2 regions of the Paenibacillus sp. FJAT-27812 genome follow, and region 2 is predicted to be linked to the other one. Evidence: predicted binding sites of a transcription regulator. Region 2 holds the regulator's gene; the other holds the start of a gene.

Region 1 (9,070 bases), 2.2 Mb from region 2:
CAAAAGAGGGCGAAGCGGCAAGCTCGTCCACCCAGCGCTGCGCTTGCTGCTGAACAGGCTCGTAAGCCGTCGCGCGGTTTGCAATGGCTGCCGCAGATTGCGGCTGTAAGCCTCCGGCATATAGAACAATAGCGGTTAACACGCAAGCCGCTGTAAGCTTAATAAATTTTCTCCGCATCATTAATCACCTCTATGCTATTGTAAGGGACATGCTTTAAGAAGGCTGTTGCAACCTGTCGCGATAAGGCGGACCTGCGACCGCCTTTTTTTGACGTATCAATGGGGAAATCGTCTAATTACCGTTAATCGATGCCTTCGAGATGAAAGATGCCGCAGTTAATGGCGGACGCAGTCACACGAGGCTCGTATTGCCACCGGATTTCGGCTTGCCGCTGCTCGAATTGCTCCTTGATAGCCGGCTTGTTTTCTTCAAGCCCGTTCTTAATAAGCGGCTCGTAGTATCCGCTTATCCGCTCAAGCTCCTCCTCCAGCCTCGCAGTAGCGCTTTCCGCCCAGCTATAATCATAGCTGCGAAGCTTACGCTCCAGTGCTTGCTCGACGATGCCAAGTGCCTTGTTAAAGGAGATGCCATTTTTCGTAATATGAATATTGGCTGGCAGGCGCGGCGTAAGCTTGTGGGTGAGCAAGCGATCATAAAAAAGCTCCACGCAATGGCCTGTCGCAAGCGAAACGCCATAGCAATGAATTTCCTCGCGCTTGCGGTCGCAAGCGAATTCGACCCGCATATTGACGCCTAGCCATGCAGTATATGGCGTCGAGGAAAAGGGATTGCTGCTGCGCTTCTCCGGCTCTTGGAACAAATAAACAAAGCTGCCCTTCGCTTTGGCTGCGTCAAACAGCATGTCCAGCTTGCGCGCGCCAAAATACAAATCCTCGCGCGGTACGCGGGCAGGCGCGGCTAGGCTGCCGTGCACGAAGCCGAGCGAGCGGCCGAGTGCGGCGTTTGCCGCTGCATCCTGGGCCGTTTCGCCTGCATCTTGCTGAACGGAAGCGGCATCGATCTTCTTCAGCTCTTCAGCGGCGTCATATTTGTTCTTATCCGTTACAAATAGGAAAGTCATCGTCTCCGGCTCGGCGCCGACCCGGTCGACGAAGCTCCAATAATAGGGGCGATTCGTAAGCTCGCGATCAGCGTGAGGAGAGAGCTTAACCGTAAAATGATTGGGCGACTTCTCGAGTATCGAGCACTCCGTTGCTTCTAAATAACGATTGACGAATTTGTGTACCTGCTTCTCGTTCATGGCTGAACCTCCACCGTTTGTCCAAGCGTATCCAAATTGACGAGCAGATCGGGACTAGCCGGCAGCGGATTTTCACCTGTGATGACCTCATCGCGAATTCGGCTAAGCGAGGAGCCCAAATGATTGATCTTCTGCTTTAAATCCGTTTCATTGCCGGCTTCCAGAAGCATGCGCGCAAGGCGCTGCTCAAGGGAGCCGTCGCCCTTCTCGAAGCGCTCCAATATGTGATCCAGCTCCCCGATCACAAGCTCGAACAGATTGATTTTTTCGTGCAAAAGATTGACGATATGCTCTTCGATTGTGCCGATCGTGCAAAGATTGTAAATTTTGACGTCTTCCTTCTGCCCAAGACGATGTACGCGGCCTATCCGCTGTTCCACCCGCATCGGGTTCCAAGGCAGGTCAAAGTTGATCATATGGTGGCAAAATTGCAGATTTATGCCTTCGCCGCCAGCTTCCGTAGCGATCAGAATTTGGGCGCGTCCGCGGAATAAATCCATCATCCAATCCTTTTTGCCGCGGTTCATGCCGCCTCGATAAGGGACGGCGACCATGTTTTGCGCACGGAAAAATTGCAGCAAATATTCCTGGGTTGCCCGGTACTCGGTGAAAATGATGACCTTGTCATTCATTTCTTTGACGAGCTCCATCGCTTTTTCCGCTTTCGTATTCGCTTTGATATTGCGTATTTTTTCAACAAGCTCCCAAATTTTCGGACGCATCGGAGAGTCCTCCGACGTTTTCTTGAAGAGGTTGACCAGCGTCAAAAATACGGCATCGCGGCTGCTGCACACTTCACGCTGAAGCGTAACGAGGGAGAGCATGCTCGATAAGTCGCCGCCGCTTTCCTCATAGCGCTCCTTAACAAATCCGGTAACCGCATCGTAGAGCGCCTTCTCTTCCTCCGACAAGGTAAGCGGTATATTTTTGACAAAACGTTTCGTGAAATGGATGCCGCCGTCTCCGCGCCGATTGCGAATCATGACGCCGGACAATGCTTCCTGCAGCTGGTCTTCATTTTTAGGAAGCCGCTTGTCGACAACAAAGTTTGCGGCAAAATCGCTTTGCCCGCCGAGCTGGCCAGGCTTAAGCAGCGTAATGAGATTAAACAGCTCGTCCATATCGTTTTGGATCGGAGTAGCCGTTAGCAGCAAGCAGTATTTTTTGCGCAGAAGATTGGCGAACTGGTAGTTTGTCGTTTTCTTGTTCTTGAGCTTATGCGCCTCGTCGATAATGATTAAATCGTAGTCGGTGCCAAGGACAAGCTCGCGATGAGGATCGCGCTTAGCAGTGTCGATAGAGGCGACTACAACATCGTAACCCCATGTATGCGCCTTCTTCTGGGCAACGGCCGATATGCCGAACTTCTGATTCAGCTCACGCACCCATTGAAGCACAAGAGAGGCAGGAACGAGTATTAACACACGTTTCGCAAGTCCTCGCACAATATATTCTTTGAGAACGAGCCCGGCTTCTATCGTTTTGCCCAGACCGACCTCGTCGGCAAGTATGGCGCGGCCGCCCATTTCATGCACAACCTTGCGCGCCGTGCTGATTTGATGCGGCATCGGCTCAAAGGAGGGCAGTGATCTTAAACATAGCAATTGCTCGAAGCTCTCGATCCGCTTCGCTTGTTCAGCCTCAATTGCGAGCTGGTATAACGTCCAATCATCCCACGGCCCGTTTTTTGTAAGACGATTTTGCAGCTCCTCAAACCATGTGCGGTCACACTGCAGATCGACTAAAGGATGAAGCTTGCGCGTTACGATTGCTGTGCCGGCTTCGGCTGAGGCAGCCTGCGGCGTTGTTTGGAATGTCATCTTGAGCAGCTCCTTCCGCAGTAAAAGGGATAAGTTGTAATCAGTATTGCCTTTTCATCCAATAATAATAAGAAGGCGATTAAAAAAGAGAATGGACAAGCAAAAGAGTGAGAGAGGCCATGAAAGCGGCGAAGGCTGCTATATTTCGCCAAAAATCAGTCTGAAAATCAATATGTAGTATTGTATAATGATTAAATGACACAATATATTGTGCTATTCGCATATAATTACGTACATATGCCTACAGCGCGGGAATCCGAAGGAGGAAGCGGCAGTGATGGAGACGTCTAACGGGAATCGGCTTGAGGGACTAAGCGAAAAAATATTTTTGGATCGGTACGCCTGGAAAAATGCAGATACGAGCAAAACGTTAGTCGGCGATATCGTACTCGTTCTGACGAAGGACGATCCGAAATTTCCGGCGAAGGAAGTGGGGGAAGTAGTCGCGCGTGAAGGAAATAACGTTACGGTTAAGCTTAGAAACGGGGAGGTTGTCGAGTCCAGCGTAGAGAAGCTGACGCTTACGATTGAGAAGACGCCAGCGGAGATGTGGGATCGCCTCGCGGGTGCGATGGCTTCCGTCGAGACTAGCAATGAGAAACAGAAGGAATGGTATCAGAAATTCAAATATATTTTAGATGATTGGAAGCTAGTGCCCGGTGGGAGAATCGCGGCGGGAGCAGGCGCAAGCGAAGAGTTGACGTTGTTTAATTGCTACGTTATTCCTTCGCCTAAGGATAGTCGGGGCGGCATTATGAAGACGCTCAGCGATATGACGGAGATTATGGCGCGCGGCGGCGGCGTGGGGATGAATCTGTCTTCGCTGCGGCCTCGCCGGGCTATCGTCGCTGGGGTAAATGGATCGTCGAGCGGCGCCGTATCATGGGGAGGGCTGTTCAGCTACACGACGGGGTTAATCGAGCAGGGCGGCAGCCGCCGCGGCGCTTTAATGCTTATGTTAAATGATTGGCATCCAGACGTGCTGGAGTTCATCACCGTCAAGCAAACGATGGGTCAGGTGACAAATGCGAATTTATCCGTTTGCGTAAGCAATAAGTTCATGAAGGCTGTAAAGGAAGATTTGGAGTGGGAGCTTGTGTTCCCGGATACGAAGGAATCGGATTACAATGAGCTGTGGACGGGGGATCTAGAAGAGTGGCGGCGGCTTGGCAAACGGATCATCCCGTACAAGACTGTACGCGCTCGGGAGATTTGGCATGCCATCATCGAATCGGCGTGGAAATCGGCAGAGCCTGGCGTCGTCTTTATGGAGTATTACAATCAAATGTCTAATAGCTGGTATTTTAATCCTATTATTAGTACAAATCCTTGCGGTGAACAAGGCTTGCCAGGCTGGGGCGTTTGCAATTTATCTGCGGTGAATCTATCGAAGTTCTATGATGAGAAGGCGAATGACGTCGATTGGGAAGAGCTGGCGCGAGTGACGCGATGGTCGGTACGGTTTCTCGATAATGTAATCGACAAGACGCCGTATCATTTTGAAGAAAACGAGCGGAATCAGAAGCTTGAGCGCCGAATTGGGCTCGGAACGATGGGGCTGGCGGAGCTTATGATTAAGCTGGGCGTCCGATATGGCAGTAAGGAATCGTTGGCATTTTTAGATAAGCTGTATGGTTTTATGGCTCGCGAAGCTTACTTGGCGTCGACTGAAATTGCAGAGGAGAAGGGCTCATTCGAAGCCTTTGATGCTGACAAATATGTGCAGAGCGGGTTTATGAAGCATATGATTGGCGCTTTTCCGGAGATTGGGGAAGCTGTTGCCGATAAAGGCATGCGTAATGTTACCGTCATCACCCAGGCGCCTACAGGAAGCACGGGAACGATGGTCGGGACCTCTACGGGGATCGAGCCTTATTTTGCATTCGAATACTTCCGCCAGAGCCGGCTTGGGTTTGATCAACAAGACGTGCCCATTGCTGCGGACTGGAAGGCTAAGCATCCGGGCGAGGAGCTTCCCGATTATTTTGTAACGTCGATGAGCTTGTCGGCGGAGGATCACATTCGCGTTCAGGCTGCGATCCAGCGATGGGTTGACAGCTCGATCTCGAAAACGGCCAACTGTCCGGCGGATTTTACGGTAGAGGAGACCGGCAAGCTTTATGAGCTTGCATTCGAGCTTGGCTGCAAGGGCGTAACGATTTACCGGGATGGCAGCCGCGATGTACAAGTGCTCTCAACGAAGAAGGAAGATTTTATAGAAGCTAAGGCAGCTGAAGCGCTGCCTGATACTGCTGCTTCGCCGGAAGCGGGCAGTGACGAATATTTTGATGCGGATTTAGTCGAGGCTGTTGTTCCCGCAGTTCCAACGGAGCTGGTGGTCGATAAGCAATACAAACGGAGGCCGCAGGTGCTGCGAGGTGCGACCTACAAGGTGAATACGCCATTTGGCATGGCTTATATTACGATTAATGACTTGAACGGCACGCCAGCCGAAATCTTTTTGAATGTTGGCAAAGCAGGCTCGGATGTTTTTGCAATGGCTGAGGCTTTGGGCCGCGTCTGCTCGCTGTTTCTGCGCTATGGCGACCATGGGAACAAGGTGAAGCTGCTTATCAAACACTTAAAAGGGATCGGCGGATCAGGAGCGATTGGTTTTGGCGTCAACCGGGTGGAGTCCATTGCCGATGCGGTAGCCAAATCGCTGGAGCTGCATCAAGCAAGCGGCGAGGAACAGGCAGTGACGGTTGAAGGAGCAGCGGGTTCAAACAATCTTGCTTTTGAAGAGACTGCCAAAGGCAGATTGCCTGAGACGCATCCGCCTATGGATATGACTTCGCTGGACCTTTGCCCTTCCTGCGGCTCTGCTTCATTAATTAATATCGAGGGTTGTAAGCAGTGCAGCAATTGCGGGTATAGCAAATGTAATTGATGGTGAATTAAAGTTTCCGCTTAAAAACAAATGTTGATGGGGAACACGAAGAAAAAGTTTCTTAATAGCTGCATGCTGCTGGACAAAAGCCCGACCTCTCATGAGGTCGGGCTTTATTGGTTAATTAGTCACGCTTGGGACACTAATTTGATTAAACTAATTGTATGACCAAAGTATATATATGGTCACCGGTGCACCCATGGTAAAATAATGGTCACAGTAGTCCCTAACCCTAATTCTGACTCGATCTGAATCCGTCCGCCATACATTTCGATCAGTTGTTTGCAAATCGACAATCCTATGCCTGTCCCTCTTTCCTTTGTTGTAAAGAAAGGGTCAAATATACGGTTTGAAATGTCCTTCGGGATTCCCTCGCCATTGTCTTTAAACGTTAGCATTATTTCATTTTTCTGAGTGACGGTGGTGGCTATTACATCTATGCTGCCTCTAACTGTGGTGAATGAATCAATGCTATTTTTTAAAATGTTGAGGAACACTTGTTCAAGTTGAGAAGCGTTTCCAAACGTGTGCAATTCTTCTTTGGAATAATCAACGGAGAGAACGATATCATCGCTAAGTATGAGTTGATTCACAATGTTATTAACTCTATGTAAAACCTCTTTCACATCAAAAATATTGCCGTCATTTTTTGAGCTATCGCCTCTTCGGGCCAGAACAAGAAAGTCCGTTACAAGTCCGTTTAAGGAGTCAATTTCTTTAATGGTTATGTCTAAGTATTCTTTTAATTCATCAACCTTGATTTCAGGCTCACGAAGTCTATGACTCACAAGCTGAGCAAATCCTTTGATCGATGCAAGTGGATTGCGTATTTCATGTGCCATACCTGCTGCCATTTGTCCCATGACTGCTATTTTTTGTTCATGCAAATGGTCAATCTGTTTATTTTTATTTGACAAATAACCGCGAGCAAACCCTGTAAAACGGGTCCAGTTGCATTCCATTAATCGATTATACAAAAACAATAGATGAATGGAATCATCCACGATCCCTTTAATAATTTTGAACATAATATTCTGAGCCGTTAAGTTTATGTCCTTGCTCATTTCCAGGATGATATCAACATGATCACCGAATATTTCTGCAGTAAAAACCCCTTGCTCAAAACCTTCTTGTTCTAATGTATTCAGATATAAGATGTAATCCGAAGAACTCCAGAACAATGCTTCTATCATCTGCATCAATGTCGTCCTAAATACTGAATCTAACAATTCCTTATGAGTCTCTATGAACCAGGCGGACTCTGAATTTTTTAAAGTTACGGAATGAAAATGCGTTTCTAGAATCAATGGAATAGATGGGATTAATAATGAACGCAATCTATTTTCGCTATACGCCATTGTCGTCCTCCCTCTTTGTTAATGGTCTATATTTCTATAAAGAAATGTAATTTCCTGCTATATAAACGGGTTGTTTTTAGGATATGGAGACTTCTGGGTAGCGTTGGCCATACTTTAAGAGGTGTTAAATGAGAAGTTGCGGAAAAAGTTGAACTCTGACTGAGGCTACACTAATTGCTTATGGGGAGTTACCGTCGGGATAGTCCGAATGAAGTCTGCGGAATAGCGGACTTTTTTAATTATCAAAATAAGTTAACCAACGGGCAATTAAAATGTAATCAAGATTGATTGCGGAGTATCATCTGATTCAGCTCGAGCAGTGACCATAACTTATCAGCAATCTCCTCTACAGAACAAGGCATTGCATGGGTAAACCACCATTCAATCACTCCGACAATCGCAGAACTCAAAAATTGCGCGAAAATATCTTTACTCAGCGCGAGATTCCGATAAAGCCTTTATTAGAAAATGCGTTTCAACAGGTTAAGTATAAATTAGTATATCATGATGATATGGATGCTTGGCTCAAAAGTCATATCGTCCCTATAGTCGCTTTGAGCTCTGTTAGTTTTCTTTTCGACGGCGATTTGAAAAAAGCATCTAAGGACAAGGCGCTCTTAAAGCAAGCTATATCCGTAATGGATGAGGGGTTTCATATATTAGAAAAGCTAGGTTATACGATCACACCAGCGAATCAAGCTAGCTTCATTCGATAATACAGACAGGGTTCATATTATGCTCTGAAAATAATTCATCATTTACCGTTTATGAAGTGGATTGATGGATCTTTTGGAGAAGTTGCAGCAATGTTTGATTCGTTCGATAAGTTGAAACAACGAGTAAACATTGCGGCACCCAATTGGGACGAACTGGAAAAAAAGCTAGTTACATATCCACGAGTGGGTAGAAAACCACGCAGCGTGGTTCTTATTTTATTGATGAATGTATGCCATTATATTTCTAGGGGTGATTGGATGTTTACTGAGTTCAATTTGACGGATGACCGCCCAGCTCATATCCAGGTAAAGGAATACATGAAACGTTTAATGACAATAGGTGTATTGCAAGCGAATCAGAAACTTCCGTCCACGCGTGAACTCAGTTTATTGTTGAACGTCAGTAGAAATACGGTAGTTAGCGCTTACGCTGATCTGCAAGACGAAGGGCTCGTGTATGTAGAAAAAGGAAAAGGGAGCTATGTTGCTCAAATGTTGGGCGAGGCCGTAACTGCACCATCATGGCAGTTTAATTGGAAGCAAAACATTAGTGACCAAGCAAAGATTGCTGAAGAACTGGATCTTATCAAGCATGGAATACGCTCGAACAAAGGGGAAATCAACTTTACCAGTATCGCACCGGATGAAAAACTGTTTGATCTGGGCAATGTCAAACGAGCTTTTTTGGATCGGATGTCCATTGAGGGTGAAATCATCTTAAACTACGGATATGCGCAGGGCTACAAACCGTTAATGGATTATTTGCTTCGATACATGGAGAATAAAGGGGTTAATCTGGAGGGTAAGGCAATCCTGATTACGAACGGTTTTACAGAAGGGTTAGACATCATTTTGTCGGCTTTAATCCAAAAAAATGGGCGTGTCATTTGCGAGAATCCTACTCATCATGCAGCCATTAAAATGTTCAAGATGCATGGATTGGAGATTACGGGAGTCGAGATGGAGCAAGACGGGATCAATCTTATGGAGCTGGAGAGAGAATTGTCAGAACGACCGTATGATT
Region 2 (9,070 bases):
TTCTGCAAAAATTGTACGGTGGAGCCATTAAACCGATGCTTGCGAACTTCCTGCAGGAGAAAAAACTGACGGAACAGGAAATCAATGAGCTGAAACAATTATTCGATGATAACAAAAACGATGATAACAAATCGAAGACAGGCATATAGCCATGACATATGTGTATATGCAGGTTTTTTTCGACTGGGTGATTCGGGCTTCGCTGATGGCAAGTGTGCTGGTTATTCTCATTGTTATGATCAAATGGATGCTCAGAAACAAGTTGCAGCCGAAGTGGCATTATTTCCTATGGTTTCCTGTTGTCATTCGGCTCGTATTGCCTTGGGCACCCGAGAGCTCGTACAGCGTGTACAATCTACTTCCAATTAAGCAGCCGTTGTCTAATGAATTCCTTTCAGGATCGCTCTATGATATTTCCAATCGTTATGAACAAAGAAATCAGTTGAAGAATAACGAGGATTCTCCGAGCGGATGGACACTCAAAGGTTCATCCGACGTCACAGTTCATTCCGCTGCAAACGTTCCTGAGCAAGAAATCCCTGCCATGCAATCGTTTGTGAATCTATTATCCAAAATAACGCTGCGAGACATGCTGTTGTTTGTTTGGTTGCTAGGGGTCATAGTGTTAAGTCTTATAACCCTTATAGCCAATATCAACGTGTATAGACGAATTAAAAAACAGCCCCATGTAACCAATCCGGCGGTCTTACAAGTATTCGAGCAATGCAAACGCCAAATGTCGGTCAAACAATCGATTCTTCTGACCGAAACAGATGCAGTGCCGAGTCCTGCGGTTTATGGGTTTATGAAACCAAGGATTTTATTATCCCGTTCGTTGATTCGTTCGATGGATGCCGATCAATTCCGTTATATTTTCAATCATGAACTGGCACATATCAAGCGCAGGGATGTTGCGATGAATTGGCTCATGCATGTACTGGTTATTTTACACTGGTTTAATCCGATTATGTGGGTTGTCTACGCACGAATGCGGGCAGATCAAGAAATAGCCTGTGATGCATTAGCCCTGTCCTACATCCATGCTGAACAAAAAGCAGCGTACGGTCAGACGATCATTAATTTATTGGAGCATTATGCAGGAGCCCGGAGATATCCAGGTTTGGTCGGATTATCGGGAAATTACAAGCATCTCAAGAGGAGAATTCTCATGATTAAACATTTTAAGAAAAATTCTATTCGCTTATCTGTATTAGGAATTGTAACGCTATTAACTGTCTGCTCATTCTCATTAGTAAATGCTCAAGGGAATGCCCAATTAAAAGAAACAGTTGAAGTGGTAAAGCTATCGCAGCCTGGAGGCGGCCAAATCCAAAGCCTGACAGTCAATACTGCGGAAGAAGCTACTCTGGTATTGCAGAAGTATTTTAACCTGACTGGATTTTCACTTATACCAGATGAGAGAGAAGTAGCCACTGCATCATATGTAACCACAGATGACAGTATGCGTGTATGGGTTGGTCAGAATAATAAAATAATCGGTCTCAACAATATGATGGCATGGAAAGAATTAAAAAAAAGAAATTGAACACAAAAAGAACAGTGGATTTCAATAGACCAAAGTAAAGAGAAAGCGATTCAGTTGGCTCAACCATTCCTGGACGTTAGTGTTCAAGAAGTACAAATCACAACAATCGAGCATAGCTACGCCAATGACTCTCTTATTTTACTTGAAATTAAACCTTCTTCCGCAGGCAATCTTACTAGCGATGGCAGGTTTCATGTATCTTTGGACCGATCCACTGGAGCTATCATGAATATTAATCCTTTTCTGTGAATGAGCTGAACGACTGGAGGTTATCAACTGCTTTCGCAGCGCCGTAGGGCAACAAATGGGCAATCGGAGAACGATAGTTAAATAACCAGTGCAACATTCTGAACATCAGATTGTCGCACTGGTTTTTTTCACAAGTTGAACCTTGGTAAAATACTTCAATAATTCACTAATTTGCAGATGGTGAAATATCTGTTTATAACCTTCCCCTGCTCTTATCCAAATGAAGCAAAGCAAAGCGGTAAATTTCGATGCCATGCTACTACGTTCACGCTTCGTACGCGCCGTCTGCCCCATTTAGCGCATCCACCATAGTAAACAGAAAATCACGTCCAGAGGACGTGGTGTGAATTGTTTATTTGGTGGAGCCTGGGGGATACGACTCGGCTACTCGTCTTTCCATCATGGGATGCCCGAATCTTGATCAAATGGCTGACGAAGCTTACTCGCCCATTTCGTCCGCGCGGACTGAACCCCTGGGTTCGCCCCCTGTAAGGGCTCCACCAAACACAAAAAAACACGCCAAAATTTGGCGTGTTAAAATTTGTGTTTGGTGGAGCCTAGGGGGATCGAACCCTGACCTCATCGCTGCCAGCGATGCGCTCTCCCAGCTGAGCTACTTGCACTACCAAGTCTCGCGACTTTTTCTAGTAAGTGAACGGTCACTTCATATTACAATTTGATTCCTATACCAGCTAACACCAATAAGGACTAAATTATCTTTAATGGACTTTTCATTACTGCGAATCTAATCTTCAACATTTCCCATCCAATAGTTATGATCGATTTTGTCAAAATCAACATCTACCTTATGAGCACATTTATTTCTGAGTGCTTTGAGTTTTACCAAGTTATTGAACATTGGTTCATCCACCAAGCCAATACTATAGTATAAATCAAGTTTAACTAAAAATGCAGATTGCTCTGTTATGTATTCGTCAGGTGTTTTCTTTTTTTGTTTCATCAATTGATTTAAAGCATTTTCGCAAAATAAATGGATTGTTACAACAATAGCCGCGGGATCATCTATTTTATGTAATCTGTTTATGAATTCCCTCGTTAGAGAGGCACTTTCTCCTCATTAAGCATAATATCACCTCCTCATATACATTCGCCAAATTGAAATATTTTCCTGAATGTAAAGGTACGCGAAAATATCTGTATTTCTCAAAGCGTCCAATGGATACGAATTCCCGTTCGATTGAACTAGCTCAGCATACTCGATGAGGTCTCTTTTCTGGAAATTGAATTCAGTACAAAAAGGTATTCATATTCTTTATGATTTATGGTTCAATGGAAGTATAGAGATTAGTAAAATAAACCTATTTTGGAGGGGTCTTCTTGGAAAGTATCAATGGATATAACATAATTAGAAACCTTGGAGAAGGTAGTTTTGGGACAACCTACCAGGTACAAAAAGATGGGCAGGATTATGCATTAAAATTAATTCGTGAAAATATTCTGCACAAAGACGTGACTGATAATCGTCGTATAGAAAGAGAAATCAGAATACTAAGAACTGTTAATAACCCATATGTTGTAAAGTATTATGACGATGGTTTTATAAGCGACGGGAACCAACGATATCGTTACATCGTTATGGAGTATATTCAAGGAATAACTCTCGAAAATTACCTCATAAATAATAAGGTTTCGCTTGCAACAGCATGCTCTATTACTAAAAATATATTCCAAGGAATAAATGCAATCCATAATCAAAGTGTGATACACCGAGATTTAAAACCTGCGAATATTATGGTTAATGATCAATTGCAAATTAAATTACTCGACTTTGGTATCTCTAAACTGGTAGATGCCAGTACTTTAACAACTACAGGACAAGCTATGGGCACATTTGCTTATATGCCTCCTGAACAGCTTAATGCTAAGGATATTGATTACAGGGCAGACTTCTACTCTGCAGCTGTAATTTTATATGAACTTATTTCAGGAGAAAGACCATTTACCATGAGTAATCAACTTGAGGCAATCCGCAAAATTCTTGGGGAGACACCAGTCCCGCTTGCTTCAAAAATCTCTACTGTACCAATTGACATCTCAGAACTTGTTGAAACACTTTTAAAGAAGCAACCATTCGAACGAGCAATACACTTCGAAGAAATTATTTCTCGTTTAGAAAAACATTCAAATATAAATGCAAAAAACTCAACAAAAATAACACCAGTTTATTTTAGTAATGAATTACAGTTTTTGCCGATGCCAATTAATAATGATTCCAAGGCAGTAGTGGCGTACAATGACTCCTTTAAAATTAACGGTGCAGTATTCAATGCTCCACAACTAATTTTTTCAGATAAGAACTACATGGAACTTTCACGCGAAAATCATAATCTAAAGCTGATAATCGACCCTTTTACACAAACTTTAGCCTATTCTGCATTCACAACTAAAGCAACTTATAAGAAACTCCCGTATTTAATTTCTGATATGAAAAAGGAAACCCCCAAGGATTTCCAAAGTGTTAAGGCTATACAAGAAAGAGTTATTGGTACTATGGAATTCCAACTTAATTATAACCCTCGAATATTGTTATCTCCGTATCATTTTTTAGAGAATGATTCGAGCGGGTGGTTAAATGTAGATTATAATACATACAAAGAAGCAAAGTCCTATCTAATAGCTAAACAAATTAGCATTCCTCTTTATTATGGGATATCACTTGATATTGAGCAGTTCGAAGATATAGAGTCAATAACTGATCTAGTGAATTTTGTGACTTCAGCTAATCCGGACGGCTATTACCTTCAAATCGCTGGTAGTTTTGATTCCACAAACCGAAATCATTATTACTCATATGCATACTTAGTAAAACTTCTATCTGAAACAAAACGGGAAATAATACTTTCAAGAATTAATGACTTCTCATTAGGATTGTTATCAGTAGGCGCAAACACCATTGCCTCTGGTCTTGGACAAAGTGATACTTTTAAAAAGGATTTTCTTAATCGTGAAGAGAGTGGATCAGCAGCACGAAGATACTATATAGAAAAAATCATGGGACTATACAACCAAAACATTCTTCAAGATATACTATCAACTGAAATAGGAAGTCAATGCATTTGCAATTGCATGTTTTGCAATAATTCAATAAACACAGACTATTTGACAGAGTTTTATAATACAATCAATCATCATATTACTATTAAAAATAATCAATTCCTTCAATATACCAAACTTAATAAAAATGAAAGAGTTGGAAAGTTCTTGGATGATGTTGGAACAGCTGTACAATTAATTAAAGATATCAATCGTGAAAAAAGAATTAAGAATTTTACTCATTCCCATTTAGAAGTTTGGAAAGAAGTAATTATAGAAATTAATAAAATTGATATGTTAAAGGCTACTCAACTCTAATTTTTTCAATAACTCTTCTGCAATTTTGTAATTCATTATTAAATCAGTAGGTTTTGAAATGGTTGGCTTAATAATTTCCCTTACTTTATTTCCAACAGATATTAAACCAACACTATGTTTAATGAGCTCATTATGGTCCACTCTATGCACAAAGTCTTCGTCTAATACCAAGTAAGTTTTGGAGGCGAATCGTTGGTACCTTAAAGCTTGTGCAAGGCCTTTTTGCCAGTCCTCTAACTTTGCTTCGAAAGCATACACTCTAGGTGAAAATAAAGAAACATTGTTAGTATAAAAATATTTCAAGTCGTTTTCTATAATTGCTCCACAAGACATTAAATTTTTTAGGATATTTTTTAATTTGGATTTTGAAAAAAAGTGTTCAGCTTCGATGACTTTAAAGCTGGCACTTTTTTTCTTTTTCAAATAATGAAGTACCTTAACTTCATCTAATGTTTTTAGGTACACACCTGATCTTTCATTAATGAATTTTTGAAATTCTGATTGATTTCTAATCATAACTATATCCGAGATACCGTATCCTGCACCGACTTCCTGAAAAAGTAATCGATTACTGAAATGTTGTATCAACTTCATGACAAGCTCGTTTTCGGTCTTGAATGCCACAACTTCCCACAACCCTTTCGAATCTGCTCATGCTCAATAAAATAATTATAATGTAAAAAATCAAAATATCTATGGCGGTCAAATAAAAAAACCTGCCAAAGGCAGGTATTATTTATGGTTATGGTGGAGCTTAGGGGGCTCGAACCCCTGACCTCTTCGCTGCCAGCGAAGCGCTCTCCCAGACTGAGCTAAAGCCCCACAACTACGAAACTGGGATAAAAATGCTACTTTAGATAGAATTGTTAATTATCGCTGCATTACGAGTTGCTCTCCCAGCTGAGCTAAGGCCCCAAATGACGACAAGATTGATCTTAGCACAGCGTCGCCAAAATTGTCAATCTTTATCTATCATGCCGTTGAGCGGATGTTTGGACAGCAGGTTGTTGAGCTCCTTCATGAACATATCGATGTCCTTGAATTGGCGGTAAACAGACGCGAAGCGGACATAGGCTACCTCGTCAACGGGGTAAAGCTCGTTCATGACAATGCCGCCGATATCGCTGCTGTCAACTTCGGCATGTGCCGTTGTGCGAAGCTCCTTCTCAACCTCGGATACAATAACTTCGAGGCGTTCTACCGGTACGGGACGCTTCTCGCAGGCGCGGATAAGACCTCGTAGTATTTTGTCTCGGCTGAACTCTTCGCGGCTTCCGTCTTTTTTGATGACGATTAGAGGCGTTTCTTCAATCATTTCGAAGGTCGTGAAGCGGCGGCTGCACTTTTCGCATTCACGGCGGCGACGAATAGATTTGTTTTCGTTAGCCGGCCTCGAGTCCAATACTTTTGTTCCGGCATAGTCGCAATATGGACATTTCATGCTGCGTATTGCCTCCTTTCTTAGTCAGCAAGAGCCTTTGAAATGGGCTCTTCTCAAATTAATTTAATTTCCATGTAATTCCTGTAATGAAGTTTTGATTTTTGCACATAATACTTTTACCAACCGCAAGGAGGTGAACATACATGAGCGCATCCCGCAGCAGTAACCAACTAGTAGTACCACAAGCGACAGCTGCACTTGACCAAATGAAATATGAAGTTGCTCAAGAGCTAGGCATCGCTATTCCGCAAGACGGATACTACGGCAACATGGCTACAAAAGACGCTGGCTCCATCGGGGGTTACATTACCCGTCGCCTAGTGCAAATTGCCGAGCAATCCCTTGCTGGCCAATACAAATAATGATTCATTACATGTTGTATGAATAAAGGATGCTTTGGCAGGGCCCGTCCAAGAAGTGACGGGCCTCCAAGGCTTCGTTGTATTTGCATATTCGGTATAATCGTTCATCAGAAGGTCGGATATAAATCCTTGTATTTATTATAATAGTATACAACCCTCTGTACATAGTGCCTAGTTTCGCCAAAAGGGATTTCCTTCACCGAGTCTATTTTACCGTCCCATACGCCAGAGTCAAGCCATTTCCTTACATTTCCAGGCCCTGCGTTGTATGCGGCTATAGCGGCGATCTTATTGTGATTAAATTGCTGATCCAATGATTTTAAATACCACGCGCCAACCTCGATGCTGACATCCGCTCGATGCCTGAGCATATCTTCGGTAACCTCTTCAAAACCCGCCTTTTGAATAACCCAGTTAGCCGTATCCGGCATAATTTGCATCAAGCCCAAAGCGCCCTTCCTGGATTCCTGGCCTGTCCGATAATTGGTTTCACTGCGAATAATCGCAGCTACCAAATGTGGCTCAACCCCGTAATTTGAAGCACTTGCACGAATGTCATCCTTAAAATGAACCGGATACATCATAGCGGCCAGCCAATCCGACTTAAGAAACAAAATCGTAATCAGCCCGAGCAGCAAAACCAATATCACTCTTTTCTTCAGTAGTACTCTCATGGCAGACACTTACTTTTCCAAAATTGTTCTAGCTGACGCTCCGTCTCCGCAAGCGTTCCGCTGTTGTCGATAACCCAATCCGCTTTTTCCCGCTTCTGCTCGATGTCCATTTGCAGCGCTACGCGGCGGCTGGCTTCTTCCTCAGGCAAATGATTCCTTTCCATTAAGCGCAATTTCTGCATTTCAGCCGGGACATATACAACCATAATGCCGTCGTACAAATGCTCCTGCTTCGTTTCATACAAGAGCGGGATATCCGCTACGACCAACCGCTCAGGAAATTGCTCCTCATACGTATGTATGCGCTGCTGCATTCTCGAGCGTATAGCAGGGTGTGTAATCGCTTCGAGCTTCGCCAGCGAGGCTTTATCTTGAAATACGATCTCGCCGAGCGCTTTGCGGTCAAGCGAGCCGTCTGCTGCAAGCACGGCTTGTCCGAACGTAGAGGCGATTGCCTCTAATGCTGACTCACCGGGAAGGACAACCTCCCTTGCAACTTGATCGGCATCGACCAGCAGCGCACCGCGCTCAACGAGCATTTTAGCGATGGTGCTTTTGCCGCTGGCAATACCGCCGGTTAATCCGATTTTCATCCATTTCACCTCAGATTATAACAGCTTCATGATTCCAATCATGATTAATAATAAGCCTGGCAGCAAAGATAATGTTTGCATGCCTTTCCACGCGGAGAAACGAAAGCCGAAGCGGATGCCGCTTACTAGAAAAATCGCGCTTGCAGCAGCTATCGTGAGTGCCGTAATCAAGGATGGCAATCCGATCATTGCGGCTCCTAAGCCTGCCCCAAATGCATCAAGCGATAACGCAAAGCCAAGCATGATCGCTTCCGATGCGGAGATCGTACCCGATTTATCTACGTCGGCCGCTTGCGGCGTCCGCAAGATTTGGATCACAAGGCCAAGCCGTTTCAGCTCCACCATGACAACAAGTGCGGCACTTGCAATTTCTCCTGCATGCGTCTTTACTCCGCCTCCAGCAGCTTCCGCACTGCTCTGGCTTGCAGCCTCAGCGGATTCGCCCGCTTCATCGTTTTGCCTGCCGCGCTTTAGCTGAAACAGCGCCCAGCCCCCAATTAGAATGAGCACGCAAGCACCGATCAGGCGCGCGACAAACTCTGACAAAAATCCGGTAAGCCAGCCTCCGACCTGCATCGACAAAAAAATGATGATGCCAGAGCAGCAAGCTATTATCAACACCGACAGTAACGGGATGCGAATTCTCCGCAATCCATACGTCACACCAACACCAAATCCGTCCAAACTAACGGCAAAAGCAAGCACTAATAGTGAAACAACATGCGCGAACAATACTTTAGTCCCTCCCCGCACAGCGGCTGCCAGCTCACCTTAATGGCTGTGAGTAGTCATCCGCCCATTGTTCGTAACACATCTATCATATGCGGGGAGTA

The links. Region 2 encodes NrdR, which represses ribonucleotide reductase genes. Its sites were predicted from a motif close to AACACNATATATNGTGTT; they were not measured.
Region 1: a site for NrdR is predicted at 3,280-3,297, ahead of ADU23_RS20420 (adenosylcobalamin-dependent ribonucleoside-diphosphate reductase). Genes of this name have one in related genera too.

Annotation. Positions count from the first base shown of each region.
Region 1 covers NZ_LIGH01000001.1:4,910,812-4,919,881, forward strand. The annotation lists gene ADU23_RS20405 (hypothetical protein) at 1-181, opposite strand, end outside; gene ADU23_RS20410 (YqhG family protein) at 303-1,262, opposite strand; gene ADU23_RS20415 (DEAD/DEAH box helicase) at 1,259-3,082, opposite strand; gene ADU23_RS20420 (adenosylcobalamin-dependent ribonucleoside-diphosphate reductase) at 3,360-5,972, shown strand; gene ADU23_RS20425 (two-component system sensor histidine kinase NtrB) at 6,158-7,330, opposite strand; gene ADU23_RS34300 (hypothetical protein) at 7,609-7,719, opposite strand; gene ADU23_RS20430 (hypothetical protein) at 7,696-8,046, shown strand; gene pdxR (MocR-like pyridoxine biosynthesis transcription factor PdxR) at 8,305-9,070, shown strand, end outside.
Region 2 covers NZ_LIGH01000001.1:7,124,276-7,133,345, forward strand. The annotation lists gene ADU23_RS30640 (BlaI/MecI/CopY family transcriptional regulator) at 1-149, shown strand, start outside; gene ADU23_RS30645 (M56 family metallopeptidase) at 167-1,546, shown strand; gene ADU23_RS30660 (hypothetical protein) at 2,541-2,759, opposite strand; gene ADU23_RS30665 (serine/threonine-protein kinase) at 3,134-5,167, shown strand; gene ADU23_RS30670 (hypothetical protein) at 5,147-5,761, opposite strand; tRNA gene ADU23_RS30675 (tRNA-Ala) at 5,913-5,989, opposite strand; gene nrdR (transcriptional regulator NrdR) at 6,126-6,608, opposite strand; gene ADU23_RS30685 (alpha/beta-type small acid-soluble spore protein) at 6,752-6,970, shown strand; gene ADU23_RS30690 (lytic transglycosylase domain-containing protein) at 7,078-7,644, opposite strand; gene coaE (dephospho-CoA kinase) at 7,641-8,237, opposite strand; gene ytaF (sporulation membrane protein YtaF) at 8,253-8,969, opposite strand.